DNA from 3 places in the Streptomyces siamensis genome. Region 1 is predicted to be linked to each of the others. Evidence: riboswitches for the same ligand, from Rfam matches in the RefSeq annotation. Region 1 holds a riboswitch; each other region holds the start of a gene.
The links. A riboswitch is a leader RNA that binds a small molecule or an ion and turns the genes downstream of it on or off. The one in region 1 is predicted to bind ZMP and ZTP.
Positions count from the first base shown of each region.

Region 2: linked by a shared signal. The riboswitch ahead of ABEB03_RS22865 (bifunctional 5,10-methylenetetrahydrofolate dehydrogenase/5,10-methenyltetrahydrofolate cyclohydrolase) and the one ahead of ABEB03_RS31855 (glycine hydroxymethyltransferase) in region 1 are both predicted to bind ZMP and ZTP.
Region 3: linked by a shared signal. The riboswitch ahead of ABEB03_RS33150 (dihydropteroate synthase) and the one ahead of ABEB03_RS31855 (glycine hydroxymethyltransferase) in region 1 are both predicted to bind ZMP and ZTP.

Region 1 covers NZ_BAABKB010000030.1:237,913-247,437, forward strand. Annotated here, with positions in the region: gene rocD (ornithine--oxo-acid transaminase) at 15-1,229, opposite strand; ZMP/ZTP riboswitch at 1,477-1,564, shown strand; gene ABEB03_RS31855 (glycine hydroxymethyltransferase) at 1,596-3,041, shown strand; gene ABEB03_RS31860 (hypothetical protein) at 3,057-3,755, opposite strand; gene ABEB03_RS31865 (hypothetical protein) at 4,153-4,845, opposite strand; gene ABEB03_RS31870 (hypothetical protein) at 4,986-5,849, opposite strand; gene ABEB03_RS31875 (RNA polymerase sigma factor) at 5,842-6,453, opposite strand; gene trpS (tryptophan--tRNA ligase) at 6,532-7,545, shown strand; gene ABEB03_RS31885 (2'-5' RNA ligase family protein) at 7,743-8,324, shown strand; gene ABEB03_RS31890 (decaprenylphospho-beta-D-erythro-pentofuranosid-2-ulose 2-reductase) at 8,486-9,241, opposite strand; gene ABEB03_RS31895 (FAD-binding oxidoreductase) at 9,342-9,525, opposite strand, start outside.
Region 2 covers NZ_BAABKB010000016.1:505,257-514,781, reverse strand. Annotated here, with positions in the region: gene ABEB03_RS22895 (glycosyltransferase) at 1-598, opposite strand, end outside; gene ABEB03_RS22890 (polyprenyl synthetase family protein) at 902-1,906, shown strand; gene ABEB03_RS22885 (hypothetical protein) at 1,903-2,253, opposite strand; gene ctaD (aa3-type cytochrome oxidase subunit I) at 2,259-3,944, opposite strand; gene ABEB03_RS22875 (RNA polymerase sigma factor) at 4,050-4,616, shown strand; gene ABEB03_RS22870 (CU044_5270 family protein) at 4,609-5,634, shown strand; gene ABEB03_RS22865 (bifunctional 5,10-methylenetetrahydrofolate dehydrogenase/5,10-methenyltetrahydrofolate cyclohydrolase) at 5,644-6,492, opposite strand; ZMP/ZTP riboswitch at 6,517-6,603, opposite strand; gene ABEB03_RS22860 (nuclear transport factor 2 family protein) at 6,934-7,299, opposite strand; gene ABEB03_RS22855 (hypothetical protein) at 7,470-7,766, shown strand; gene ABEB03_RS22850 (ABC transporter ATP-binding protein) at 7,895-9,525, opposite strand, start outside.
Region 3 covers NZ_BAABKB010000031.1:56,684-66,208, reverse strand. Annotated here, with positions in the region: gene ABEB03_RS33165 (MarR family winged helix-turn-helix transcriptional regulator) at 1-93, shown strand, start outside; gene ABEB03_RS33160 (MFS transporter) at 90-1,523, shown strand; gene ABEB03_RS33155 (DUF1330 domain-containing protein) at 1,557-1,850, shown strand; ZMP/ZTP riboswitch at 2,216-2,307, shown strand; gene ABEB03_RS33150 (dihydropteroate synthase) at 2,276-3,064, shown strand; gene ABEB03_RS33145 (NUDIX domain-containing protein) at 3,061-3,456, shown strand; gene ABEB03_RS33140 (MFS transporter) at 3,554-4,834, shown strand; gene ABEB03_RS33135 (glycoside hydrolase family 16 protein) at 5,303-6,709, shown strand; gene ABEB03_RS33130 (glycoside hydrolase family 64 protein) at 6,725-8,251, shown strand; gene ABEB03_RS33125 (cytochrome P450) at 8,383-9,525, opposite strand, start outside.

The sequences.
Region 1 (9,525 bases):
TCCCGGCCCCGGCCCTAGGCCCCCAGCACCTCGCGAAGTCGGCCGAGCCCCCAGTCGAGGTCCTCCTCGGAGATGACCAGCGGCGGGGCGATCCGGATCGTGACGCCGTGGGTGTCCTTCACCAGGACGCCCCGGTCCACCAGCTTTTCGGAGATCTCCCGGCCCGTGCCGTACGCCGGGGCGATGTCGACGCCCGCCCACAGTCCGCGCCCGCGGACCTGTGTGACATGACCGGAGTCCTTCAACCGGCCCAGCTCCTGGTGCAGATGCGCACCCAGCTCGGCCGCCCGCCGCTGGTACTCGCCCGACCGCAGCATCGCGATCACCTCCAACGCCACCGCGCAGGCCAGCGGATTGCCCCCGAACGTCGAACCGTGCTCCCCGGGCCGGAACACCCCCAGCACGTCGGCGCCCGCCACCACCGCCGACACGGGGACGACCCCGCCCCCGAGCGCCTTGCCCAGCACGTACACGTCCGGCACGACCCCCTCGTGCTCGCACGCGAACGTCTTTCCCGTGCGGCCGAGACCCGACTGGATCTCGTCCGCGACGAACAGCACGTTCCGCTCGCGGGTCAGTTCCCGCACGCCCGGCAGATAGCCCGGGGGCGGCACCAGCACCCCCGCCTCGCCCTGGATCGGCTCCAGCAGCACGGCGACCGTGTTCTCCGTCAGCGCCGCCCGCATCGCGGTCAGGTCCCCGTAGGGCACGATCTCGAAGCCCGGCGTGTACGGCCCGAAGTCCGCCCGCGCCTCCGGGTCCGTGGAGAAACTGATGAGCGTGGTCGTACGGCCGTGGAAGTTGTTCCCCGCGACGACGATCTTCGCCCGCTCCGCGGGCACCCCCTTCACGCGGTACCCCCACTTCCGGGCCGTCTTCACCGCCGTCTCCACCGCCTCCGCGCCGGTGTTCATCGGCAGCACCATCTCCATGCCGCACAGTGCCGCCAGCTCCCGGCAGAAGTCCGCGAACCGGTCGTGGTGGAAGGCCCGCGACGTCAGCGTCACCCGCTCCAGCTGCGCCTTCGCCGCCTCGATCAGTCGCCGATTGCCGTGCCCGAAGTTCAGCGCCGAGTATCCGGCCAGCATGTCGAGATAGCGGCGCCCCTCGACGTCCGTCATCCAGGCCCCGTCCGCCGTCGCCACGACGACCGGCAGCGGGTGGTAGTTGTGCGCGCTGTGCGCGTCGGCCGAGGCGATGAACGCCTTCGTCGTCTCCGTAGCGGTCACGCGATCTCCGTTTCTTGACGAGCGGCACGGGGCGACGCGCGTGCCCGCGCACGGGGCGGCACGTGCCGCCCGGACCGGGCGGCTCGCGCTTCCCGACCACGGGCGGATACGTGCTCCCGGGCGGGGGACGGCATGTCCTCCCGGGCGGGGAGTGGCGCCCGCCGATGGTGGGCCCCGGCCTCCTTCCTACCGTCGCTCGCATGGTGGACCGGGGAACCCGCAGATCCGGCGCGCCCGGTAGGCTGACCGGCGGGGCCGTGACTGGCGCGCTGGGATGGGACCGACCATCGGGGAGCGGCCCCTCGAACTGTGTGCCGTGCGCCTGGGCCGACCCGTGAACGCTGAACACCACGTCCGGAGGCCGTCATGCCAGAGCCCCTTTCCACCGAGTCCACCGCGTTCCGCAGTGCCCTGGACGTGATCCGGGCCGTGGAGCCCCGCGTCGCCGACGCCATCGGCCAGGAGGTCGCCGACCAGCGCGACATGCTCAAGCTGATCGCGTCGGAGAACTACGCCTCCCCTGCCACGCTCCTCGCCATGGGCAACTGGTTCAGCGACAAGTACGCCGAGGGGACCGTCGGCCGTCGCTTCTACGCCGGCTGCCGCAACGTGGACACCGTCGAGGCACTCGCCGCCGAGCACGCCCGCGAACTCTTCGGCGCCGAGCACGCCTACGCCCAGCCGCACTCCGGCATCGACGCCAACCTCGTGGCCTTCTGGGCCGTCCTCGCCGCCCGCGTCGAGGCCCCCGCCCTGGAGCGCGCCGGAGTCCGCAACGTCAACGACCTCACCGAGGCCGACTGGGCCGAACTGCGCCACGCCTTCGGCAACCAGCGCATGCTCGGCATGTCCCTCGACGCCGGCGGCCACCTCACCCACGGCTTCCGCCCGAACATCTCCGGCAAGATGTTCGACCAGCGCTCCTACGGCACCGACCCCGCCACCGGGCTCATCGACTACGAGGCCCTGCGCACCTCCGCCCGCGAGTTCAAGCCGCTCATCATCGTCGCCGGCTACTCCGCCTACCCCCGCCTGGTGAACTTCCGGATCATGCGCGAGATCGCCGACGAGGTCGGCGCCACGCTCATGGTCGACATGGCGCACTTCGCGGGCCTCGTCGCCGGCAAGGTGCTCACCGGAGACTTCGACCCGGTCCCGCACGCCCAGATCGTCACCACCACCACGCACAAGTCGCTGCGCGGCCCGCGCGGCGGCATGGTGCTGTGCGACGAGAGCCTCGCCGAGCAGGTCGACCGCGGCTGCCCGATGGTCCTCGGCGGCCCCCTCCCGCACGTCATGGCGGCCAAGGCCGTCGCGCTCGCCGAGGCCCGCCGCCCCGAGTTCCGCGACTACGCACAGGCCGTCGTCGACAACTCCCGTGCCCTCGCCGAAGGCCTGATGCGCCGCGGCGCCACGCTGGTCACGGGCGGCACCGACAACCACCTCAACCTGATCGACGTCACCTCCTCCTACGGCCTCACCGGCCGTCAGGCCGAGTCCGCCCTGCTCGACTCGGGCATCGTCACCAACCGCAACGCCATCCCCGCCGACCCCAACGGCGCCTGGTACACCTCCGGCATCCGCATCGGCACGCCCGCGCTGACCACCCGTGGTCTGGGCACGGCCGAGATGGACGAGATCGCGGGCCTGATCGACCGCGTCCTGACGTCCGCCGAGCCCGGCACCACGGCCAAGGGCAGCCCGTCCAAGGCCCAGCACGTCCTGGACGCGAAGATCTCCGACGAGATCGCCCACCGCGCCACCGACCTGCTCGCCGGTTTCCCGCTCTACCCGGAGATCGACCTCGGCTGACGCGCCTCGCGCGGGCTACAGATCGATCAGCTCCTGTCGTGGTTCCCGCGGCGGTCCGGCAGCCTCACGCCGGGCCGCCGCGCGGCGTATCAGGACGGAGCCCCCTGTGCCGAGGACCAGCCCCGCCGCCAGCCCTGGCACCGCCCACCTCACGCTGTCCGCCACGTCCGGCTCCGCCACACGCCCCAAAGTGCTTCCCGAGCCGAACAGGGATCCCTCCTCATCCAGTTGGTCGAACACCGCGCGCGGCGCCCGGTGCCAGCGGATGTCGTCGTCCCGGACGTCGGGGGAAGGATCCGTCCGCACCCATGGAGTGCCGTCCGCGGCGACGAACACCTGGTCCTGACGCTCGATGGCGACATCGCCACCCGGTGCCCTGCTGGTCTGCGGCCAGCCCCCCACCCCTGTGAGCCCCCAGATCACGGTGGCCCGCACTTCGGGGAAACGGCCCTCCACCCATGCCTCGGGAACCCGCTCCGTCCCCGTGTACCGCGGGGAGAGCAGCCGCCACAGCCGTACGAAGTCCCGCTCCCCGGAGTGCAGCGAGGTCGCCCGTCCCGTGTCACCGGCGACGACCAGTGCCAGGTCGGGAGTGTCGGCCTTCGCCCGCGCCGAGCCGCGCGCCGCATCGTGTGCCGTATCCCGTGCGGAGGCCCGGGCGCCCGGAGTGCCGAGCGCGACCGACGCCACGACGACCAGCAACAGAAGCCACACCCGCCTCCCACCCGTCCCCGCTCGCCTCTCGCCGGTCCAGAGCCTTGCACCGGCCCTCGCTCGCGTCCCGCCGGTCCGCAGCCTCGTGCCTTCGGTCCCCACCCGCGTCCCGCCGGTCCACCACGCGGTCCCGCCGGTCCACCAAGTGGTCCCGCCGGTCCACGGCCCGCTTCCGTCGAGCTGTGGCCCCGTCGCGCCGAGCCGCGGCGCCATCCCGCCGGTCGACGGTCTTGTACGGCCCAGCCGGCGTTCCGGCCGGGCGAGGCGCCGGCTCCTCGTGCCGGGTCGCCGCCCCCGCCGGGCGGGCCGGGACCCCTCCTGACCGATCCGCAATCTCATCCGTCCCCCTCTTCCCCATGCGTCCCCCTCACCGGTCTGCCCGCCACCCCGCGGCTCCTCACATGTCCCGCAACTCCTGGTGAGGTTCACCCGTGCGAGGCCGCCACAGCCGGGCCAGCAGCGCCCCGGCCGCCGCTCCGGGCAGAGCCCACCACCAGTCGGTGCCGTCGTCGGAGGCGGCCGCGGCCGGCCTCGTCTTCGTCCCCGTGCGGACCTCCTCGGCCGGGGTCGGGGTCGCCGCGCCGGCGGAGTCGTCCGCCGACTCCCACGCGCCCGGGGGGATTCCCTCCGCCCCCTCGGGCGACGGTTTGCCCAGGACGCCGAGCTTCTTGAACAGCGCCCGCACCTGGGCGGGGTGCGCGGCCTTGTGCCAGTAGCCGTTCATGCTCCGGACGTCGGTGGCCGTGTGTATCCAGACCTCCTTGCCGCGCGACGAGTCCGGATAGACGCGGTCGACCCGCCACGGCGACACGTCGTGCGCCAGCCAGGTGACGTTGAGCTGACGCCCGCTCGCCACGCCCAGGCCCGGCGGCTCCTCACGGTCCCCCGCGTCGGGCTCGCCCAGCAGGCGCATCAACTCTCCGTACTCCTCGTCCGAGTGGTACAGCGAGGCGGTCTGCGCGCTCTCCGGCGAGACCACCAGCACGCTCGTCGGTCCACCGGCCGTCGCCGAGGGCGCCGCGATCAGCACCACCGCGAGCGCCACGGCCAACGCCCCCGTCACCGACAGCAGTTCACGAAGCCTGCGCATCCGGACCCCCAACCAGCCGGTCGTCCCGCGTGCGGCCCGCCCGCACGCGATGTCTCACTTCTGGTACACCGCTCGACCCGCCGGGGTTCCCACTCGGCACCGACGGATTCGCGCGCTGCCTCACCAGTAGGAAACACGTGCTATTTCAGCGACTTGGCGATCGCCACCGCCCGCTCCTTCGACGCCACGCCCTCCAGACGCAAGGTCACCTCACCGCCGGAGGGCAGCCACAGCAGCGTGGGCCCCGCGGTCCGCACCGAGCGGGTGAAGCGGCCACCGTCGTCGTCGACCAGCCAGAAACTCAGCAGATGCGGCTTCGCGAACCACAGGGCCTGGCGGCCGTAGTCCTCGGGGGCGCCGAGCGCCACCCACTCCGGAGGCTCACGCACCGTCTTGGAGAAGCCGATGTCGAGCTGCGCGGGGTACTCGTCCAGCCGGACCGTGCGCCCGTGCTCCTGCCAGCACAGGCTCATCAGCAGGCGCCCCTTCGGCTCACGCGTCACCGTCACCGCGTCGGGCACACCGAGGGCGCCGGGCACGAGCGGGGTGAACCCGGCCCGCCGTCCGGCCTGCGCCAGGGTCAGCGAAGGCCCGCACCCCGGTACCCGCGCGCCGGGCGAGGGCACCGCCGACGGGTCGTACCGCACCTCGACCCCGCCGAAGCCGAACCAGTCGACGACCGCGGCACGCACCGGAGGCGTGAGCACGAGGACCGTGAGCAGTCCGCACAGGCCCGCCGTCAGCCCGCGCCGGCGCGCCCGTGCCCAGCGCAGCACCGCCCGCATCCGGTCGCGGACGCCCGGCGGCTCGGCCACCGGGACCGGGATGTGCTCGGCGAGCATCTGCTCCAGCACGCGCTCGACCATCGACTCGCCGTCGGCCGCATCCGGCCGGTCCAGCGAGCGCCCGAGCGCCCGGAGCTCCTCCGGCAGCCGCGAGACGTCCTCGCCGCCCCGCCGCCTCCGGTCGCCGCGGGACCCGCCCCCGCCACTCCGCTCACTCATGCCCTTCACCCCCTTCCGGGTCCAGGGCCCCGAAGTCCGGCAGCAGCCGGCTCAGCTTGCGCAGGGCGCGGTTGAGCCGGGACTTCACCGTGCCGCGCGGCCAGCCCAGCGCCTCGGCCGTCTCGGGCTCGTCCATCTCCAGCAGATAGCGGTAGGTGACGACGAGGCGGTGCTCCTCGCTCAGCTGCTCCAGGGCGGCCAGCAGCGCCGTCCGGCGCTCCGTCTCCAGCGCCGCGACCGCCGGGTCCGCCGCTTCCGGTATCAGCGGCTCCGCCTCCACGAACGCGGCCTCCCGGCCCGCCAGGCTCCGCTGGCGCACCGCCGTCCGCACTGTGTTCCTCGTCTCATTGGCGACGATCGACAGCAGCCACGGCTTGAACGCCGCGCCGTTTCGGAAGCGCCCCAGCGAGCAGTACGCCTTGATGAAGGCCTGCTGCACCACGTCCTCCGCGTCCGCACCCGCCCCCAGCGCCCTGGCCGCCCTGATCGCGATGCCCGTGTGGGCACGGACCAGGTCCGCATACGCCTCCGGCTCACCGGCGCGTACGCGTGCGATCACCACGGCCTCGTCGACGACGATGCGGCCCCCCTCCCGCGTCCTCACACTCTTGTTACACCGCCGGAGGCGGATCGGTTCCCACCTGTTCCCGAGCAATGAGAGTCACCTGAGAGAATGGGCCCCATGGCCTCAGATCGTCCTCGCGTCCTCTCCGGGATCCAGCCCACCGCGGGCTCGTTCCACCTCGGCAACTACCTGGGCGCCGTCCGCCAGTGGGTGGCCCTCCAGGAGTCACACGACGCGTTCTACATGGTCGTCGACCTGCACGCGATCACCGTGCCGCAGGACCCCGCGGACCTGCGCGCCAACACCCGGCTCGCCGCCGCGCAGCTGCTCGCCGCCGGTCTCGACCCGGAGCGCTGCACGCTGTTCGTCCAGAGCCACGTCCCCGAGCACGCCCAGCTCGCCTGGATCATGAACTGCCTCACCGGCTTCGGCGAGGCGTCCCGCATGACCCAGTTCAAGGACAAGTCCGCCAAGCAGGGTGCCGACCGTGCCTCCGTCGGTCTGTTCACCTACCCGGTCCTCCAGGTCGCGGACATCCTGCTGTACCAGGCCAACGAGGTCCCGGTCGGCGAGGACCAGCGCCAGCACATCGAGCTCACCCGCGACCTCGCCGAGCGTTTCAACGGCCGTTTCGGCCAGACGTTCACGATCCCGAAGCCGTACATCCTCAAGGAGACGGCGAAGATCTTCGACCTCCAGGACCCGACGATCAAGATGAGCAAGTCGGCGTCGACGCCGAAGGGCCTCATCAACCTGCTCGACGACCCGAAGGCGACCGCCAAGAAGGTCAAGAGCGCGGTCACGGACACGGACACCGTCATCAGGTATGACGCGGACCTGAAGCCGGGTATCAGCAACTTGCTGACCATCTACTCGACCCTCACCGGCACCGGTATCGCGGAACTGGAGCAGAAGTACACCGGCAAGGGCTACGGTGCGCTCAAGACGGACCTCGCCGAGGTCATGGTCGACTTCGTGACGCCGTTCCGGGAGCGCACCCAGCAGTATCTGGACGACCCGGAGACGCTCGACTCGATCCTGGCCAAGGGCGCCGAGAAGGCGCGTGTCGTCGCCGCGGAGACGCTCTCCCAGGCGTACGACAGGGTCGGCTTCCTGCCCGCCAAACACTGACGGCCGACACCGCTGCCACGGCAGCGGTGCGACCGCACCTACCACAGCCCGTTCGGCAGTGCGTACGAGACGAGCGCGACACTCGTACGGCCGCCGCCGACGGGCCGTACCGCCGTACAGTCGAAAGCCGGACCGGCCGAGCAGCCACCCCTGCCCGCGCCGGGGCGGCGGACCTCGAAACAACGACAGGAGACGACGTGGGGACCGTAACGATCGGCGTGTCGATCGCGGTCCCGGAGCCTCACGGCAGCCTGCTCCAGGAGCGGCGCCTGAGCTTCGGCGACGCCGCGGCTTCCGGCATCCCCACGCACGTCACCCTGCTGCCGCCGACGGAGGTAGACGACTCGGCGCTGCCCGCGGTCGAGGCGCACCTCACCGGGGTCGCCACCGCCGGGCGCCCCTTCCCGATGCGGCTGTACGGCACGGGCACCTTCCGCCCCCTGTCGCCCGTCGTCTTCGTGCGGGTAGTCGAGGGGGCGGAGGCCTGCACCCGGCTCCAGATGCAGGTCCGGGACGCGTCCGGTCCCGTCGCCCGTGAGCTGCACTTCCCGTATCACCCGCACGTCACCGTGGCGCACGGCATCGACGACGTCGCGATGGACCGGGCCTTCGAGGAGCTGTCCGGGTACGAGGCCCAGTGGCCGTGCGCCGGATTCGCGCTCTACGAGCAGGGCGCCGACGGCATCTGGCGCAAGCTGCGGGAGTTCCCCTTCGGCGGCACGCTGGTGCCGCCGCAGGCGGGGGCACCCGAGGTCGACAGCACGCTGCCCGCCCGCTGAGCGCCCGGCGCCCGCCGGAGCGCCCTCGGGACGTCGCCCGGGGCGACCCCGCGGGTGCGTCACCGGACTCCCGGCCGCCGCGCGAGCACCCGGCATGCACGCCCTGCCGGGCCCGCGGCCCCGCGCCTCTCCAAGAGCCCGACCCTGCGCCCGCGCGGGTGTCAGATCGGCAGGCGCCGGAACAGCGGGCGCGGCAGGTGCCGCAGGGCCGCCATCACGAACCGCAGCGCCCCCGGTACCCACACCGTCTCCGAGCGTCGCCGCAGACCCGTCTCGACGGCCGCCGCGACCGCCTCGGGGGTGGTGGCCATCGGGGCCTGCGGCAGCCCCGCCGTCATCTTCGTCCGCACGAATCCGGGCCGTACGACCATCACGTGCACGCCCGTGCCGTACAGCGCGTCGCCCAGGCCCTGCGAGAAGGCGTCGAGGCCCGCCTTGCTGGAGCCGTAGATGAAGTTGGAGCGGCGGGCGCGTTCGCCGGCGACCGAGGAGAGGACCACGAGGGAGCCGTGCCCCTGGGACTGCAGTGCCCGCGCCGCGATCAGGCCCGCGGACACCGCGCCCGTGTAGTTGGTCTGCGCGACCCGCGCCGCGGCCAACGGCTCCTTCTCGTCCCGTGCCTGGTCGCCGAGGACGCCGAAGGCGAGCAGCACCATGTCGATGTCGCCCTCCGCGAAGACCTTGCCGAGCACGGTCTCGTGGGAGGCGCTGTCGAGGGCGTCGAAGGCGACGGTACGGACGTCCGCGCCCATCCCGCGCAGTTGCCCGGCGGCCTGTTCCAGCTCCGGCGACGGGCGTCCGGCCAGCCACACGGTGCGGGTGCGCCGGACGATCAGGCGCCGCGCGGTGGCCAGCGCGATCTCGGACGTACCGCCGAGGATCAGCAGGGACTGGGGGATGCCGAAGGCGTCCTTCATGGCAGCTCCTAAGGGCGAGAGAGGGCGGGCGACGGGGCGTGCGCGGACGACGGGGACGGGGCCGCGAAGGGCGTGCGGGAGGGGCGGCCGGCGCGCGCGACTAGAGGTCGAGGCGTCGGGACAGGTCGGAGGTGAAGACCCGCGCGGGGTCCAGTTCCTGCCGCAGGGCGCGGAACTCGGCGATCCGCGGATACATCCCGGCCAGCAGTTCGGGGCGCAGCCGCGCGTCCTTGGCCAGGTACACCCGGCCGCCGGCCGCGGCCACCTCCTCGTCCAGTTCGTCG
Region 2 (9,525 bases), on a different contig from region 1:
GCACGGGCCAGCTCTGCCGTTCGCGGGCGCGGCGCACGGCGCCGGGGCCGAGGGGCGGCAGGCCGAGCCGGCCCCGCAGGGTGCGCACGGTCTCGGCGAAGACCCGTTCCACGGCCATGTTCACCCCGTGTCCCGCGGCCCGGTTCACCGCGGGGCCCCACGAGCGGACCCCGGTCACGGGAGGCGCGAAGTCGCCGGTGGGGGCCAGCGGCTGGAGGTAGACACCCATGCTCGGCAGAGACAGCCCCTCGGCGACGGTGTGTCCGAGCGGACCCAGCGAACCGGACAGCAGGAGCACGTCGCTGGCGTGGGCCGCCTCTACGAGGTCGTCGGCCATCCGCCCGACCAGCGCCCGCGCCATCCCGACGAGCCGGATCAGCTTTCCGGCCCCCGTGGCGCTGCGGTGCAGCCCCCGTCCGCGGGTGGACTCCAGTTCGGCGCGGGGATCGACGGGCAGGGCGTGGAAGCCCACACCGGAGCCGGCCACCAGATACTCGAAGCACCCGTGCGTCACCAAGGTGACCTCGTGTCCGGCGCGCGCCAGTCCGTGCCCGAGCCCGGTGTACGGTGCCACGTCGCCCCGCGACCCCGCGGTCATGATCGCTACTCGCACGACGGCCAGTATGGCGGGGTCCGAGACCGATGGACCCTCACTTCCCGGCCGCTATGCGGCGTTTCCCGCCCGATGCGGCGCCGCGCGCCGCCCGACGCGCCCCGGCGCGCGGCTGTCCGAGCGCGACGCACGCCGAACGGGAGGGCCTCGGTGCGGCCCGCCGGCCGGGTCCGGTCGGCCCATCGCATGATGAATTGATTCGGCCATGGCGCAAAATCGCTCTAGCTCCCCTGTGAACCGGGTGATCGAATCGGTCCTCGATTGAACAGAGTGGTGGGGTGGGCTTGCGTGACTGCGGTGTCGTACGTGGATGTGCATCGGCAGATGGCCGCGGCGATCGAGGCCGAGCGGGAGGCCGCGCTCGGCCTGCTCGGCGCGTCGGCCCCGTCCGTCCGGGCCGTCGTGGCCGCGCTCCTGCGGCACCGCACCTTCAAGTACCCCCTGTCGGTGCTGCCGTTGATCGTCCACGCCGCCGAGACCGGCGCTCTCGAACCGGCCCTTCCGCTGACCGTCGTCCATGACCTGTGGTGGACCTCGGCCTGCTGCCTCGACGACCTCGCCGACGGTCAGGGAACCTTCGCCGTCGGCGACCTCGACGAGAGCGACGCGCTGCTCGCCACCGTCATCGGCGGAACGCCCCTGCCCCTGCTGGTCGTCCAGTCGGAGCGGATCCCGGAGCAGGTGCGCGCCGCCCTGTCGGCGGAGGTCGTGCGGTGCTGGATCGGCGCGACCGAGGGCCAGTTGAGAGACCTCCACGGAGACGCGGCCACCGCCACCCGCGCGTCGGTGGCCGCCGCGTACCTGGGGAAGTCCGGCGCCCCGTACAGCATGATCACCACCATGGCCGCGGAGCTGGCCGGTGCCGCGAAGCCGCGTGTGGAGCTCTGGCGCGAATTCGGTGACGTGTTCGGGGTCCTCTGGCAGATCTTCAACGACCAGGAGGACATCCTGTCCGGTCGCGACGAGGACCTCCTGAACGGCACCGTGACGTATCTGCTCGCCTGCGCGCTGGAGGAGACCGCCCCGCATTCCACCGCCGGCGTCCTCGGGTTGCACACCGCCGCGCGGACATCGCCGCAGGCCCGGACGGAACTGACCGACGTGCTGCTCGCGCCCGCCGTGCTGCGTCGCTTCGCGCAGGACATCGACGAGTTCCGCCACCGGGCCCAGCGCATTCTGGACGAACTCGGCGGCGACCAGGCCTTCGTGCCCGTTCTGCGCGACCTCGTGGACCGGTCGTCCGTCATGCATCTCCAGCCGCGTGCCGTCACCGAGACCGCGATGGCGCTCTAACCTCTCGTCCCCGTCAGCAGCAGCACGGCCGGCGACACCAGGGCGAGGGCCGTGCAGATCAGGACGCCGGCGCACCAGCGCCGCCGCAGGCGGCGGTACCTGTCCTCGTACTCGGCCCGCAGCTCGCCACCGCGTCGCGCGACGTGCTGCCAGGAACGCCTCGCGAGGACCAGGTGTTCCGCCGCGTAGAGCTCCTGCACCTCGGCCCGCTGGGTGTCCGACAGCCAGGGCAGCGACCGGGCGAAACGCTCCGCCTCGGCGCGCCCCTCGGCACGGGCGGCCTCGACGAGCAGATGGCCTTCGAGCTCGCGTATCAGCGGCGACACGTCGAGCGGCCGGTCGTCCATGGCGGTCACCGCAGTTCCCTCCCGGCGGACGGCAGAGGGGTGTCCGACACCGAGGTGCCGGGATGGTGCAGGTCGAAGGCCGGGGATTCACTGCGGATCCGCGGCAGCGTGAGGAAGTTGTGCCGCGGCGGCGGGCAGGACGTCGCCCACTCCAGCGAACGCCCGTAGCCCCACGGGTCGTCGACGCCGACCGGCTTGCCGTACTTGGCCGTCTTCCACACGTTGTAGAAGAACGGCAGGAACGAGAGTCCGAGAAGGAAGGACGAGATCGTCGACACCGTGTTCAGTGCCGTGAGCCCTTCCACCGCAAGATAGTCGGGGATCCGGCGCTGCATGCCATTGGCACCGAGCCAGTGCTGCACCAGGAACGTGCCGTGGAAGCCGGCGAACAGAGTCCAGAAGGTGATCTTGCCGAGGCGCTCGTCGAGCATCTTGCCGGTCATCTTCGGCCACCAGAAGTGGAAGCCGGAGAACATCGCGAACACCACGGTGCCGAAGACGACGTAGTGGAAGTGCGCCACCACGAAGTACGAGTCGGACAGGGGGAAGTCCATCGGCGGTGAGGCGAGCATCACGCCGGTCAGACCCCCGAAGACGAACGTGACGAGGAAACCGGTCGCCCACAGCATCGGAGTCTCGAAGGACAGGGAGCCCTGCCACATCGTTCCGATCCAGTTGAAGAACTTCACACCCGTCGGAACGGCGATGAGGAACGTCATGAAGGAGAAGAACGGGAGCAGTACACCGCCGGTGACGTACATGTGGTGGGCCCACACCGTCACGGACAGACCGGCGATCGCGATGGTCGCGCCGATCAGGCCCATGTAACCGAACATCGGCTTGCGCGAGAACACCGGGATGACCTCGGAGATGATTCCGAAGAACGGCAGCGCGATGATGTACACCTCCGGATGCCCGAAGAACCAGAAGAGGTGCTGCCACAGCAGCGCGCCCCCGTTCGCCGCGTCGAAGACGTGCGCACCGAATGCACGGTCCGCCTCCAGCGCGAACAGGGCCGCCGCGAGGACGGGGAAGGCCAGCAGCACCAGCACACCGGTCAGCAGCACGTTCCACACGAAGATCGGCATGCGGAACATCGTCATGCCCGGAGCGCGCATGCAGATGATGGTGGTGATGAAGTTGACCGCGCCGAGGATGGTGCCGAAGCCGGAGAAGGCCAGACCCATGATCCACATGTCGGCGCCGACGCCCGGCGAGCGGACCGCGTCCGACAGCGGCGAGTAGGCGAACCAGCCGAAGTCGGCCGCGCCCTGCGGGGTGAGAAAACCACCCACCGCGATCAGCGAGCCGAAGAGGTACAGCCAGTACGCGAACATGTTCAGCCGCGGGAACGCCACGTCGGGCGCGCCGATCTGCAGCGGCATGATCCAGTTCGCGAAACCGGCGAACAGCGGCGTCGCGAACATCAGCAGCATGATCGTGCCGTGCATCGTGAACGCCTGGTTGAACTGCTCGTTCGACATGATCTGCAGACCGGGCCGGGCCAGTTCGGCGCGCATCAGCAGCGCCATGACACCACCGACGCAGAACAGCGCGAACGAGGTCACCAGATACAGCGTGCCGATCGTCTTGTGGTCCGTGGACGTCAGCCACTTCACCGCGGCCCGTCCCGGACGCCGTGCGCGCGGGCCTGCGGATGCGGGCGGCGCCGTCACCGTGTTGCTCTCCATGCCCCGCCTGTGTCCGGCCCTCGCCGCACCGTCACAATGGAGCGACGCGACGAGCGTCACACCGAAGGGTGTGACGCTCACCCACCTGCCGGACACAGACGGATCATGAGCAACGACGAGACCTTCGCCGCTGCCTATCGCGAGCACTACTGGGCGGTCAGCCGCTACGTGGCTAGGCGACTGGACGGCCGTGGCAGTGATGTGGAGGAGGTGGTGGCGGAGGTCTTCACCGTCGCCTGGCGGCGCCGGTCCGACCTGCCGCCCTCTCCTCTTCCCTGGCTGTACGGGGTGGCGCGCCGCTGCCTGGCCAACGCGGTACGCGGATACGGACGCCGCCGCAGGCTGCTCGACCGGCTCGGCAACGACGAGAGCGCGCACGGCACCCAGGTGGTGGCCGGGCCCGGCTCCGACACACCGGGCGACTGGGTGCACGAGGCGCTGGCCCGGCTCTCCCCGGCCGACCAGGAAGTACTGCGCCTCACGGCCTGGGAGGAACTCGCCGTCGACGAGGTCGCCGTCGTCCTCGGCTGCGGCAGCCGCGCCGCCGCGATGCGCCTGCACCGCGCCCGCCGCCGGCTCAGAGCCGAGATCGACCGTCTGCAGACCACCCCCGTGGCCACCGGCACCGCAACGCCCCGCCGCGACATCCTGAAGGAGCCCGGCCATGGCTGACGAACTCGAACTCCTGCGCCGCGCCGACCCGGTCCCGTCCGCCGACCCCCGCTTCGGCGACCGCCCGCTCGACCAGCACGCCGAACACCGGCTCGACCTGCTCCTGCACGGCGGCGACCGCAGGCCCGACCGCCTCCCGCACGGCGGCGAACGCCGGCCGCGCCCCCGGCACCTGCGCCGGTGGACCTGGGGCCTCGGCTCCGTGGCGGCGGCCTGCGTGGTCGTCCTCACCCTCACCCTCATGTTCTCGGGCTCGGCCACCGCGCCCGCCGTGGCCGCACCGCGCCCGCTGGTCGTCGAGGCCGGATCCGCCCCCGTGCCGCTCGACCGGATCGCCGGCCGCGCGGCGGCCGCCGGGGACACCCTCCGGCTGGTCCAGGGCACCCATCTCCAGTCGTGGAGCCTCGCCATGACGTCCGGCCCCGGCGCCCGGCCGCCCGTCACCCTGCCCGAGGAACGCCTCGTCCGCTGGAAGGCCGACGGCAGCCACACGGAACTCGTCGTGGCCACCGACCCGCGCCGCCCGGGAAAGCCGGTCGTCACGGACGCCGACCCCGTGCCCCGCACCGTCGAGGACGGGCACGTCCTCAGCAGGCGGACCTATCCGCCGAGTTGGAGCGACGCCCCGCCCGTCGCCCGGCCGCCGCACGACGCCGTACGGCTGCGCGCCTACCTGGACGAGATCGACCGCACCGGCCCCCTGGACACCCCGGGACTCCTCGACGCCGTCGCCGGACTGCTGGACAACTGGACGCTCGGCACCCGGGAGAACGCCGCGCTGGTCCGGATCCTGGCCGACGCGCAGGGCCTGCGCCCGGCCGGTGCGGTCACCGACCGGCTGGGCCGCGGGGGACAGGCGTACGTATACGACGACCGGGCGCACTCCGTCCGGCGGATGCTGGTGCTCGACCCGGTCACCGGTGCCGTCCTCGGCCTGGAAGAGACCGTCACCCGGGACGACCCCGAGTTCGGGGTCAAGGCCGGGGACGTGCTCTCCTACCGCGCGTGGATGCGCTGACGGTGCCGCTCAGACGCCCGGCCGGCGTTCCGCTGCCGCCACGGTCTGCTCCAGCAGAACCGCGATGGTCATGGGGCCGACGCCGCCGGGCACGGGCGTGATCAGTCCGGCCCGCGTGACGGCCGTGTCGAAGTCGACGTCGCCCACGTTGCCCGGGTTGTACCCCGCGTCGATCACGACGGCACCCGGCTTGACGTCCTCACCGCGGATCAGCCGGGGCCGGCCCACCGCGGCCACCACGATGTCCGCCTCACGCACGAGGGACGACAGGTCCTTCGTACGCGAGTGGCAGTACGTCACCGTGGCGTCCCGTCCGAGGAGGAGCATGCCGACCGGCTTGCCCAGGATCGCGCTTCGGCCCACCACGACCGCCCGCCTGCCCGCCGGGTCGACGTCGTACTCGTCGAGGAGCCGCATGATGCCGCCGGGTGTGCAGGACACGAAGCCGGGCAGGCCGAAGCTCATCGCCGAGTACGAGCTCAGCGTCACGCCGTCGACGTCCTTGCGCGGGTCGATGGCCTCGAACGCCGCCCGCTCGTCGATGTGCGGGCCGACGGGGTGCTGGAGCAGGATGCCGTGCACGGTGGGGTCCTCGGAGAGCGCGCGGAGCGTGCCGACCAGTTCGGCGGTCGTCGTGGCGGCCGGCAGGGCGACGTGCCGGGACTCGATCCCCGCCTTGCGGCAGCGGTTCTGCTTCATGCGCACGTAGGTGACCGAGGCGGGGTCCTCGCCGACGAGCACCGTCGCCAGACACGGCGCGGCACCGGTACGGTCCTTCAGGTCGGCGGCGCGCTTCGCGGTGTCCTCGACGATCCGGCGCGCGAGAGCCGTGCCGTCCATGAGCTGGGCCTGGGACATGAGCTGCTCCTCCAGAGCGCTGCTGACGATCGCCCAGGCGCGCGGCTGAGACCCGTTCGTCAGGCCGCTCCCCGGTGGTACTCCACCTCAGCGCCAGTCACGGCCCGCCGACCAGGGTAGCTCCTGCGGGTGACCCGCCCGCGGCCGGTCCGGCCCGCTGGGGGCGGCGGGCCTCGTCACCCGCACCACGAGGTGTGGTGCCGGGTACGGGTCGGGCTCACCGGCGTCGGAGGGGCAGCCTTCGAACGGCACGCGGTGCCGGAGGACGGGAGCGGGCAGCGCGCAACGCTGAGCCCAGCAGCGAGGCGGACAGTCGCAGACCTGCCGCGGAGACGGGTCGCGGCAGCCGAGCGGGGCGCGGGCGCGACCGGCCCATCCCCACTCGCGCCGAGAAGGTCCAGGTCAGACGCGACGTGATCTGGACCTTCGGCCAGTGCCTTTCTACTCGTCCCATGCCTGGAGCAGCGTCTGGTCGACGATCTTGCCGTCACGCAGCGACATCATCGACGTGCTCAGCACCTTCACGCCGTCCGCGTACTCGCAGGACTCGGAGAAGGCGACGTGGTCGCCCTGGACCACGCACTGCTCCAGCTTGTGGGTCATGTCCCGGCTGTAGACGTCGTCGAGCATCTCGGCGATCTCGCCGCGACCGTGTTTCACCATCGGGTGGCTGGGCTGGGTGTTGCGGTCGACGATGCGCAGTTCCGCGTCGTCGGCGTAGAGCGACAGCAGATCCGTCGCACTGTGTCCTTCAATGGCTCGGCGCAGCGCTTCGGTGTCGAAGGCGGGGCCTAGCGAGGTGCCCATGATGACCTCCTTGAAGGCCGCGGCCCGTCGAGGAGCAGGTCGCGAAGGGCCTCATCTCCGAGACTCCTCCGCCGCACGGTCCTCGGCAAGCGCAGCCGCCCCGATGAGCCTGTCGGGTGAGCGGAGCGTGACGGCCGTGTCCGCGGGGGACCGGCGCCGTTGCAGAAGGCATGATCTCAACACGACGTATGGTCGCCGCCATTGGTCTCGCCGTCGGAGTCACCGGACTCGCCGCGCCGATGGCGAGCGCGGCGGGCTCCGAGGCCGCGGACGCGGGGAAGCTGAACCCCGTCGCCGAACTCGACTCCCTCGCCCTGAGCTCCATCCCTGCCGAGCAGCGCGCCGCCATGCCGCTGCCGTCCCGCCAGCTCGCGGGCCTCAACCGGCTGAACGACCTGAACCAGCTGCATCAGGTGACCGACCTCGCCGCGCCCGTCATGGGTGTCGTTCCGGCCGTCGAGGGCTAGTCCGGCAAAGGGCCTGCCCTCTGACGAGCACCGAGGGCCGGCCCGTACGAGCGCGGAGGGCCGGTTCGGTGGGCGAAGACCACTTCGCCCACCGGCCGGCCCTCTTTCTCGTGCCGGGCTCCGCCGCCTCACCCGGCGGTGGCGAGGAACTGCGTGGCGGCGAGTTCGGCGTACAGCGGGTCCGCGGCCACCAGTTCGCGATGCGTTCCCACGGCGCGGACGCGACCCGCGTCCATCACGACGATGCGGTCGGCCATCGTGACGGTGGACAGCCGGTGCGCGACCACGAGGACCGTCGTCGTCCGGGCCACGTCGGAGACCGTGTCGCGCAGCGCCGCCTCGTTGACGGCGTCGAGCTGGGACGTGGCCTCGTCGAGGAGCAGCAGCCGCGGACGGCGCAGCAGTGCGCGGGCGATGGCGACGCGCTGACGCTCGCCGCCGGACAGCTTGGTGCCGCGATGGCCGACCAGCGTGTCCAGCCCGCGGGGCAGCCGGGCGACCAGCCCGTCGAGACGTGTCGTCTTGAGCACACGGACGATTTCGGCCTCGTCGGCCCGCGGATTGCCGAGCAGCAGGTTGTCGCGCAGCGAGCCCGAGAGCACCGGGGCGTCCTGCTCCACGTAACCGATGGCGGACCGCAGCTGCGGCAGGTCCCACCCGTCCAGCTCCCGGCCGTCCACGGTGATCACCCCGGTCTCGGGGTCGTAGAACCGCTCGATCAGCGAGAACACGGTCGTCTTCCCCGCTCCGGACGGCCCCACGAACGCGGTCATGCCGCGCGCCGGGACGGCGAACGTCACACCGTGATGGACGTACGGAAGGTCGTCGGCGTACCGGAAGCGGACGTCGTCGAAGGCGAGCGACGCAGGCTCGGCGCCGGGGGAGGGCAGCGGCGCGGGCAGCGCCACGGGTTCGGCGGGCAGCCGCATCGCCTCCTGGATCCGGGCGAGCGCGGCGGCACCGGTCTGGTACTGGGTGACGGCGCCGACCACCTGCTGGATCGGCGACATCAGATAGAACACGTACAGCAGGAACGCCACCAGGGTGCCGACGTCCACGGCTCCCGTCGCGACGCGGGCCCCGCCCACCGCCAGCACCGTGATGAAGGCGATCTGCATCGCCAGCCCGGCCGTGTTGCCCGCGGCGGCCGACCACTTGGCGGCCCGGACGCTCTGCCGCCACGACTCCTCGGCCGCCGCGTGGACGGCCGCCTCCTCGCGGTGCTCGGCACCGGACGCCTTCACGGTGCGCAGCGCGCCGAGAATCCGTTCCAGCGCGGCACCCATCAGCCCGACGGCGTCCTGGGCCTGCTTGCTGGCCTGGTTGATGCGCGGCACGATCACCCCGAGCACTGTGCCCGCGCACAGGATCACGGCGAGGGTGACCCCGAGCAGCACCACGTCGACCAGGCCCATCATGACCACCGTCGCGACGAGGGTGAGCCCGCCGGTGCCGATGCCGACCAGGGAATCGGTCGTCACCTCGCGCAGCAGGGTCGTGTCGGAGGTGATGCGGGACATCAGATCGCCCGGCTCGCTGCGGTCCACGGCAGGTATGCGCAGCCGCAGCAGATACGAGGACAGGGTGCGCCGCGCGCCCAGCACCACCGACTCCGCGGTGCGCCGCAGGACGTACGAACCCGTCGCCCCCACCGCCGCGTTGGTGACCACCAGCGCCGCCATCCCGAGCAGCGCCCGCCCGATGGGCCGGTCGTGCGACAGGTCGTCGATGAGGCCCCGCGCCACCAGCGGCAGCACCA
Region 3 (9,525 bases), on a different contig from region 1:
GGCGACGAGGTCGAGGCGCTGGTGGCGGCCCTACCGGCGCTGAAGCATCTGGCAGAGCTCGAAAGCCAGGACCGCGAAGGACCGAAGCCGTGACCGGGCAGCCGGGCGGCAGGGTCGCGGGGAAGGCGTTCCCGGTGGCGCGTTCCGAGGCGCGGCTGCTGGTCCCCGCCCTGATGTTCATCGCTCTGGTCGTGGCGGCGGTCGCCAGCCTCGGGACGCCGCTCATCACCAGCGTGGCGACCTCGTTCCACGTCTCGCTCGGCAGCGCGCAGTGGACGCTGACCGTCGCCCTGCTCAGCGGCGCCGTCGCCACGCCGGTCCTGGGCCGGCTCGGAGCCGGCCCGCACCGGCGGGCCACGATCCTCGCCACGCTGGCGGTCGTCGTCGCCGGCAGCGCGCTCACCGTGCTGCCGCTGCCGTTCGCGTGGCTGCTGGCCGGCAGGGCGGCCCAGGGCGTCGGGCTCGGGCTGACGGCGCTGATGATGGGCGTGGCCCGGGACCACCTCCCCGAGGAGCGCAGCGCGGGCGTGATCGCCCTGATCTCGGTGGTCTCGATCATCGGGGCCGGCGTCGGCTACCCGCTGGCCGCACTGCTCGCCGAGCTCGGCGGGGTACGGGCCGCCTACGGCCTCGGCCTGGTCGTCACCGCCGCCGCCCTCCTGACCGCGTGGCGCTCCATGCCCGAAGCCCCCGAAGGCCGCTCCGCCCACGTGGACGTGGCAGGCGCGGTCGTCCTGGCCGCTGCGCTGCTCCTGGTGCTGTTCCTCGCCGGCGAACCGAATCTGTGGAGCCGGCACCTCGCCGTGGCGGCGGGCCTCGCCGTCGTCGCGGTGGTGCTGCTCTGCGTCTGGGCCGTCATCGAGCTGCGCAGCACGACGCCCCTGGTCGATGTGCGGGCGGTGCGGCACCCGGCGGTCGCCGGGGCGAACCTCGCCATGTTCGTCGGCGGGATCGGCATGTACCTCCTGCTCACGCTCATCACCCGGTACGCGCAGACGCCGCACGGCGCCGGCTACGGCTTCGGGCTGACGACCTTCGTCGCCGGGCTGGTCCTCATCCCGTTCTCGGTGCTGGGGTTCGTCGCCGGCAAGCTCACGCCGCGGGTCCGAACGCGGATCGCCGACCCCCTGCTCCTGGCCGGCAGCGCCGTCGTGGTCGGCGGCGGGTTCGCCCTGTTCGCGGCGGCCCGGTCAGACCTGGCCGAACTGTTCGCGGCAATGGGCGTGCTCGGCTTCGGCGTCGGCGGCTTCTCGGCCGCGATGCCCGGCGTCATCCTGGCCGTCACCCCCAAGAGCGAGACGTCGAGCGCCATGAGCTTCAACTACGTCGTCCGTAGCGTCGGGTACTCCCTGGGCAGCGCCATCGGCGGCCTGATCCTCGCCGCGGGCACCGGCCCCGGCCACCTCTTCCCCGACGACAGCGCCTACACCACCGCGGCGCTGGTCGGCATCGGCGCCATGGCGATCACGACGCTGACAAGCCTCGCTCTCGCCCGCCGACGCTCGTCCGAGACCAACCTGTAAGTCGGATGCACTCATCCCCACACTGGAGGTTCCATGCCCAAGGGCTACTGGGTCAGCGTCTACCGCACCATTTCAGACCCTGAGAAGCTGGCCGCTTACAACAAGCTGGCCGCTCCGGCCGTCGCGGCCGGGGGCGGTCGGACCTTCGTCCGTGGCGGTCGGGTCCAGGCGCATGGCGCCGGAATCGCCGAGCGCACCGTCCTGGTCGAGTTCGACAGCTTCGAGCAGGCCGTCGCGGCGTACGAGAGCGCGGCCTACCAGGAGGCGCTGGTCGCCCTCTCCGACGGCGTCGAGCGCGACTTCCGCATCGTCGAAGGCATCGACTGACCGAGGTCCAGTCGGAGCTTCGCCGAAGGCTCTCTGCGGCGCAGCCCGAACCCCACGACGAACGACAAAGCGAAGAGCCCACCGAGAACCATCGCCGCGACCGGGTGGTCGAAGTGCGCGAGGCACGCGACGCCTGCGACATCCAGAAGAGCCGCGTACTTGCGTCGGGCACATCCCGCACCCTCGGCCCTCACCATCGCACCCGGCAGTTCAGGTTCAGCTCGCGCACGGCTTCGCAACCTGAGTCTTCTTCACCGGGACGGGCAAGACGTATCGCCGGCACCGGACCGGGGCGATTGCGCCTCCCCTGCGCAAGGGGCTGTTCCTGAGCCACTACCGGTGAATTCGTGACTCGGTTACAGTTGCGGTCGAGCCGTGACTGGCGTGTCGAGATGGGTGCAACCATCGGGGAGCGGCTTCGTCACATGGACGTGTGCCGCGCGCCTGGGCTTCTTGGGATCGACCCGGGAGGCACCGTCATGGCTCAGCACCTGGATTCCTCGCCCATGGCCATGGGCCGGCCCCTGCTGGTCGGGGTCGTCGACAGGACAGCAGACGCGTTCCCGCATGGCGGCCGGTACCTCGGCGCTGAAGGAGCGTCGGGGCGCGCCCGGCGGCTGCGGTCGGAGGGGGCCGACAGCGTCGAACCGGGTCCTGCGGCGAGCCACCTGGGAGCCCAGGAAGTGGACGCGACCGAGGAAATCAGGCGGCCCGCCGACGTCATGGACCAAGTGGTCGCCGAGAGTGTGCCGGTGTCGGTCGACTCGTTCCTGCCTCAGTTCCAGCGCTTCGCTGCCGCTCGTAGGGGCCCCGCACCTCAACGACATCCACGGCTTACCCGATCCCGGATCGTACGAGGAACTCACGGGCTCCGTTTGTCGGTTGATCGCCGGGCACTCCGTGCAGCGGCGCGCACCAGCCACCGAAGCCATGACCGATGTCACCGAAGTGGGCGGGGGAATCGAGGAGTTCCTCGCCGAGCGTCCGGCCGCGCCGGGAACGGCCGGCATCAGCCGGGAACGGCTGGTCCTCGCCCCACGGCCCTTCGGGCCCTCACCGCAACCAGCCTTCCCGGGATCGGCCCGGCAACTGTGGCGACGGAGTTGTACGCGGCATGGCGCGGAGCGGATTACATCCGTACCCGTGACGTGGGCGCTCTCCGCGATGCGGTCACCGTCTCCTACGCCCGGGAAACCGCCGAAGGAGCAGCATGATGGATCAGCGAGAAGCGATCGTCGCGGTGGTGCGACGAAAAGAGCGAGTGCTCGTCATCCAGAGGGGTCCGTTGGCCAGGCTGTCAGGGTACTGGGCGCCGCTCAGCGGCACACTCGAAGCCGGTGAGACGCAGGCGGAAGCCCTGGTCCGGGAGGTGCACGAGGAAGTCGGCCTGAGGGTCTCGCCCGTGGCCAAGGTCTGGGAGTCACAGACCGAGGACGGCACGTTCCGTCTGCACTGGTGGACGGCGGAGGCCGAGGAAGGCGACGTCGTTCTGCATCCGGGTGAGGTGAGCGACGCCCGCTGGGTCACACCTGAGGAGTTCTCCCGACTTCAGCCCGTCTTCGAAACCGACCGCGTGTTCTTCGACCGCGTACTGCCGCAACTCTGACGACGCGTCGAAGGAGTACAGGGCGCTGCGACACACAACTTACGCCGCTGGCGCCTCTCCGAAACCGCAGGCAGCCAACACGAAGGAGTTCCGGCCGGTGAACGCGTTAGGTCGATACGCCGAGGTCCGAAAGATCCCCGGACTCATGTCCCTGCTCGTGACGGGGGTTGTCGCACGGCTCGGCAGCGGCATGACACCGCTCGCCCTGCTGTTGCTCGTCGAGGGGGCGACCGGCCGGTATGCGTACGCCAGTCTCGCGGTCGGTGTGTATGCCCTGGCCGGGGTATCGATCAGCCCGGTGATCGGGCGGATCGCCGACCGGCTGGGCCCTTCGCCGGTTCTCCTGGGCACCGCCCTTGCCCATGCGATGGCCCTGGCCGGGCTGGTGGTCACTGCCCAGGGCGCCGGCGCGCTGCCTCTGATCTGCACGACGGCCGCCGCCGTCGGCGCGACCTATCCGCCCCTCACCGCGGTCATCCGCGGCGCATGCAACCGGATGACCGGCCCCAGGACCGGCTGGGAACGAATGCGCGGGACCGTGCTGGCCGCGGACACCGCGTTGTACGAGTTCGTCTTCGTCATCGGTCCTCTGCTGGTGGGTGTCTTCGGGGTGATCGCCACCCCGGCCGCGGCGATCATCGCAGCCGCCGGGGTCACGCTGGCCGGGACCACCCTGGTCGCACTCGGCGCCGCGATGCGCGCCCAGCGACCGCATGCCTCTCGCGTCAGGACCAGCGGTCTGGGTCCTCTGCGCGTGCCCGGCTTCACCGTTCTGCTGGGCTGCGTCGGCGCGCTGGGGGCGGGGTTCGGCGCCGTCAGCGTGGCGGTACCCGCCTACGCCACCGAGCACTCCGGCCGCGACTCCGCCGGGCTGGCCGGTCTGCTGCTCGCGGTGTGGGGCCTGGGTTCCGCTGTGGGCGGCCTCTGGTACGGAGCCTGGCCGCCGCGCTCGCCGCTGCACCGGCAACTCGCCTGGCTGCTCGGCTGCGTCGCTCTCAGCCTCGCGGTACTCGCCGTCGTGCCGGACCCGGCGGCGCTGGCCGTCGCACTCGTGCTCGGCGGCGGCGTCATCGCTCCCTGTCTCACGGTCTACATCTCCCTCGTGGGCCGGATCGCGCCGACGGACATGCTCACAGAGGCACACACCTGGATCGCCACCGTCCCCGTCGCAGCCAACTCGGTCGGAGGAGCGGTGGCGGGCACCCTTGTGGACGAGCCGGGTGGCGTGCCCTGGGCTTTCGTCATGGCAGGCACCATCGTCGCCGTCGCCGCGGTGACAGCCGCATGGCCGGCCGGACCGATCACCCGCGCCGACACCACAGCCGAGGAGACGACGCCGGCAGGGGCTGACGGTGACGCCACCTGTCCGACCGCGTGAGCGAGTGACGCTCGCTCACCGCGGCGGAAGACGGGTCAGCTCGACGCCTTCCTCCTCCCGGAAGCCGGCCCCTGGGACATCGCCCTGCTGATGCCCGGCGTCCAAGGAGTTGCCGGCACCTACAGCGACAGTCACGCCGGCGTCCGCTCCCCGGCGCTTGCATCCACGCCTACGTGACCGTCCAGGAAAGGCCATGGCCCGCGGCGCACCGGCCACCACTGCCCGGCGGGCCGCCATAGGCCCACCAAAAAAGGGTCCTCCGCCACAGCGGCGTCGAGAATGGCCCACACCAGCGGAGCTTCCCCGGATCGCCCTTCCTTCACGTCGTGAACTCTCATGCACGGAGGGGGACTTCTTTGCTTTACCTCTTGACGACCGGAGTGACGGAGAGCACATTGGCCGCGCAGCTGATCTGAGAGCGCTCTCAAAAACACCCGCACACCCCACTCCGTACCCGAAGAGGCCCTCATGAGAGAAACGCCCGGCAGACCTCGCCCCCTCAGGCGCGTGCTCGTCGCCGTGTTCAGCACACTCGGCCTGGCGGCCGCCGCCGCCACGGCCGCCACCCTCCCCGCGAACGCCTCCGCCCCCACTCCCCCCTCCGGCTGGTCCCAGGTCTTCCTCGACGACTTCAACGGCTCCGCCGGATCGGGCGTCAACACCGCCGACTGGCAGTACACGACAGGCACGAGCTACCCCGGCGGGCCCGCCGGGTTCGGTACCGGCGAGGTCGAGACGATGACCTCCAGCACCGACAACGTCTCACTCGACGGCGCGGGAAATCTCCGGATCACTCCACGGCGTGACGCGGCCGGCAATTGGACCTCGGGCCGGATCGAGACGAACCGCTCCGACTTCCAGCCGCCCGCCGGCGGCAAACTCCGTGTCGAGGCCCGGATCCAGATGCCGAACGTGACCGGTGCGGCGGCCAAGGGCTACTGGCCCGCGTTCTGGATGCTGGGCGCGCCGTACCGCGGCAACTGGTGGAACTGGCCTGGCGTCGGTGAGCTGGACATCATGGAGAACGTCCAGGGCATGAACAACGAGTGGGCCACCATGCACTGCGGTACCAGCCCGGGCGGTCCGTGCAACGAGAAGTCCGGCATCGGCGGTCAGAAGGTCTGTGAGGGCACGACCTGCCAGGGCGGCTTCCACACCTATGCCGTGGAGTGGGACAAGTCGGGGAGCCCCGAGGAGATGCGCTTCTACCTCGACGGCGTCAACTTCCATACGGTCAGGCAGAATCAGGTCGACGCGACGACCTGGGCGAACGCCACCAACCACGGCTACTTCATCATCCTGAACGTCGCGATGGGCGGAGAGTTCCCGGCGGCCTTCGGTGGTGGCCCCGACGGCGGCACGGACCCCGGTCACCCACTCGTGGTCGACTACGTCCAGGTGCTGCAGTCGACCGGTGGTGGCGACACGACCCCGCCGCCCACGACCCCGCCTCCGTCCGGCAACCGTGACGCCTACGCGGCCATCCAGGCCGAGTCCTACGACAGCCAGTCGGGCACCATCACCGAGAGCACCACGGACACCGGGGGCGGGCAGAACATCGGCGCGCTGGCGAACGGCGACTGGGCCGTCTACAAGGGCGTCAACTTCGGCTCCTCCGCGGCACACCAGTTCTACGGCCGGGTGTCGAGCGGCGCGGCCGGCGGAGTCAGCGGCCTGGTCGAGGTGCGCCTCGACAGCCGTACGAGCACACCGATCGGCAGCTTCGCACTGGCCAACACGGGCGGCTGGCAGTCCTGGAGGACGGTGCCGGCGAACATCGGTGCCGTCACGGGCACCCACGACGTCTATCTGACCTTCACCAGCGGCCAGCCGGCCGACTTCGTGAACGTCAACTGGTTCGACTTCGGCCACTGACAGGGGAGTCGAGAGATGATCACCTACTCCCCCGCCATGTCGTCCAGGGCGCCACGCCCCGAGGTCCAGAGGCTGGTGACGGCCGTCCTGACCGCCCTCCTCACGGTGCTGGCGCTCGGGCTGGCCGGGGCGGCGCCCGCGAAGGCCGCCGTCGACTACACCCAGGGCATCACCGCGACCGGCTCGGGCTCCGTCCAGATCTGGTTCAAGCCCACCACCCCCGCGTCCCTGGTCGATGTGCACTACCTGTCACCCAGTGCCGGTCAGCAGAACTTCCGGATGACGAACAACGCCGGGACCTGGCAGCAGAACGTCAGCAGCCTGCCGAACGGCTTCACCCTGGAGTACTGGTTCACCTATGAGAAGGGTGGCCCGCTCTACGACACCCCGCACTTCACCTACACCGTCGGCACCGGCCAGGGAGGTGGCGGGGGCGGCACCGGCAGCTTCCCGATCACCTTCCAGAACAACACCCGTGGCACGTATGCGAACTCACAGATCTACGTGACCGTGCTCGGTCAGGTGACTCCCGGCCAGTGGTCGTACATGAAGTCCGACGGGACCATGACCCACATCAGTCACCTGGACGCGAACGCGCCCGGACACCTGACCAAGAACGGCGTGAACTACCCGAACATGTCGTTCACCCTGGCCCAGTCCGGCACCTCGGTCCCCTCCCCCACGTCGATCCGCGGCGGCCGCATCTACGTCTCCCTCGGCTCCCCGCTGTACATTCCGGTCTCTCCTGACGACCAGGGTTGGGGCGGCCCCGACCTGCGCAACCCCAACGACCCCAACACCGACGTCTACTACGACTGGTACGAGTACACATACGTCTTCGGGCAGGTGGCCTTCGGCGGCAACACCACCCAGGTCGACCAGTTCGGTTTCCCGATGACCTCACGGCTGACGCAGACGTCGAGCGGCTACGACACCACCCGGGGCATCACACTGACCCGCGCCCAGGTCATGTCGCAATACGCCGCCTCGGTGGGTACAGCCTTCAAACCGCTGCAGAACGCCTACCGCATCATCGCGCCGCGCTCCTCCAACTCCTTCCTCGCGGGAGGCTCCCAGGCCAACCACCTCGAGTCGACCATCGACCAGACCTGGTCCTACTACTCCGCCCACCCCTTCGAACTCACCCGGCTCGGTGAGACCTTCACCGGCCAGGTCTCCGGGACCACACTCACCTTCACCAAGAACGGCGCCGGCCCCTACACGCTCCACAAACCGTCCTCCCCCGACGTCATGGCCTGCGCGGGCGCCCTGGCCTCGGGCAGCGACCCGGAGAAGCAACTCGGCGCCGAGTTCTGCGCCGCGTTCAACCGGGGCGTGGCCCTCGACACCTCAGCCTGGTACACCCCGTCCACCTACTACAACGGAGGCGTCAAGAACGACTACGCCGCCTTCATGCACACCGTGGGACTCGACCAGCGCGCCTACGCCTTCCCCTACGACGACATCAACGACCAGTCGTCCGTACAGATCCTGAGCAACGCGAACCCGCCGACCGGACTGACGCTCGGCATCGGCTGGTGATCCGCCGGACATGAGGGAGGGGCGGGCCGCGCGGCCCGCCCCTCTCAGCACAGTTCGACTTCAACTTGACGAGGCCGGAAAAGATCTACGGCGTCCCTGTCCAGTCCCGGGCACGGCATGTGGCTGCCTGGTCATGGTGAACCGGCTGATGTGGGCTGCTGGCTGTCTTCGCGGCGGCGGGCGGTCATGCGCAGGGTGCTGGGCCGGACCGTGGCCCGGGCGACGGGACGGATCTTCTGGCCAGGAGCCATCTCCAGCCGCCAGGCCCGCACGAGGGTGGCGATCGCCGTGGTGATCTCGGCCTGGGCGAACCGGTCTCCGATGCACTTGTGCTTGCCCGCGCCGAAGGGCAGGAACGCACCGTCGGGCAGGGCAGGTTGGCCGTCGTCCAGCCAGCGGTCCGGGTTGAAGGCCAGCGGGTCCGGGAAAAGCGCTGGGTCACGGTGCAGGGCGTGCTGGCAGTAGGCGAGCTCCGTGCCGGCCGGGATGTCCCACTGGCCGATGCGGGTGGGCTGGAGGGTGCGGCGGGTGACCAGCCAGCCTGTGTGGTGCAGACGGGTGGCCTCGGTGACGACCCGGCCCAGGTAGGGAAGCTGTGTGAGGTCGTCGAAGGTGAGCGGACGTTCGCCCAGGACCTCGTCGAGCTCGGCCTGGACGCGTTCGTCGATCTCGGGATGGCGGGCGAGCTCGTACAGCACCCAGGCCAGGACGGAGGCGGTCGTCTCGGTGCCGGCGACGGCGAGGGTGAGGATCTCGGAGCAGATCTGGTGCGGTGTCAGCGGTGCACCGGTCGCCTCGTCTTCGGCCTTGAGGAGCAGGGACAGCATGTCGCCGGTGTCGCGGCCCGAAGCCCGTAGCTGGTCGACCGCGTCGTAGATGGTGGCGCGCACGGCGTCCCGTGCCGCGGTGAAGCGCCGGTTGGCGGGCAGTGGGAGCCTCTCCGCCCAGTCCGGCAGCATGATCCGGGTGCCGACCCCGTTCATCACCACCGACAGGTCGTGTCGCAGCTGGTCGAAGGCCTGCGGCTCGATGCTGGAGGAGAACACGGTCGCGGCGAGCATGTCGAGGGAGAGCTTGACCATGGCCTCGCGCACATCGAGGACCTGTCCGGGCACCCAGCCCTCGGCGGTCGTCGTGACCTGGTCGCGCATGAGGTCGACGTAGCGGGCGATCTCTGTGTGCCGGAAGGCAGGCTGCAACTGGCGGCGCTTGCGGACGTGTTCGGCGCCGGCCGCGGTGACGACGCTGTCGCCGAGGAGCTGACCCATCTTCTC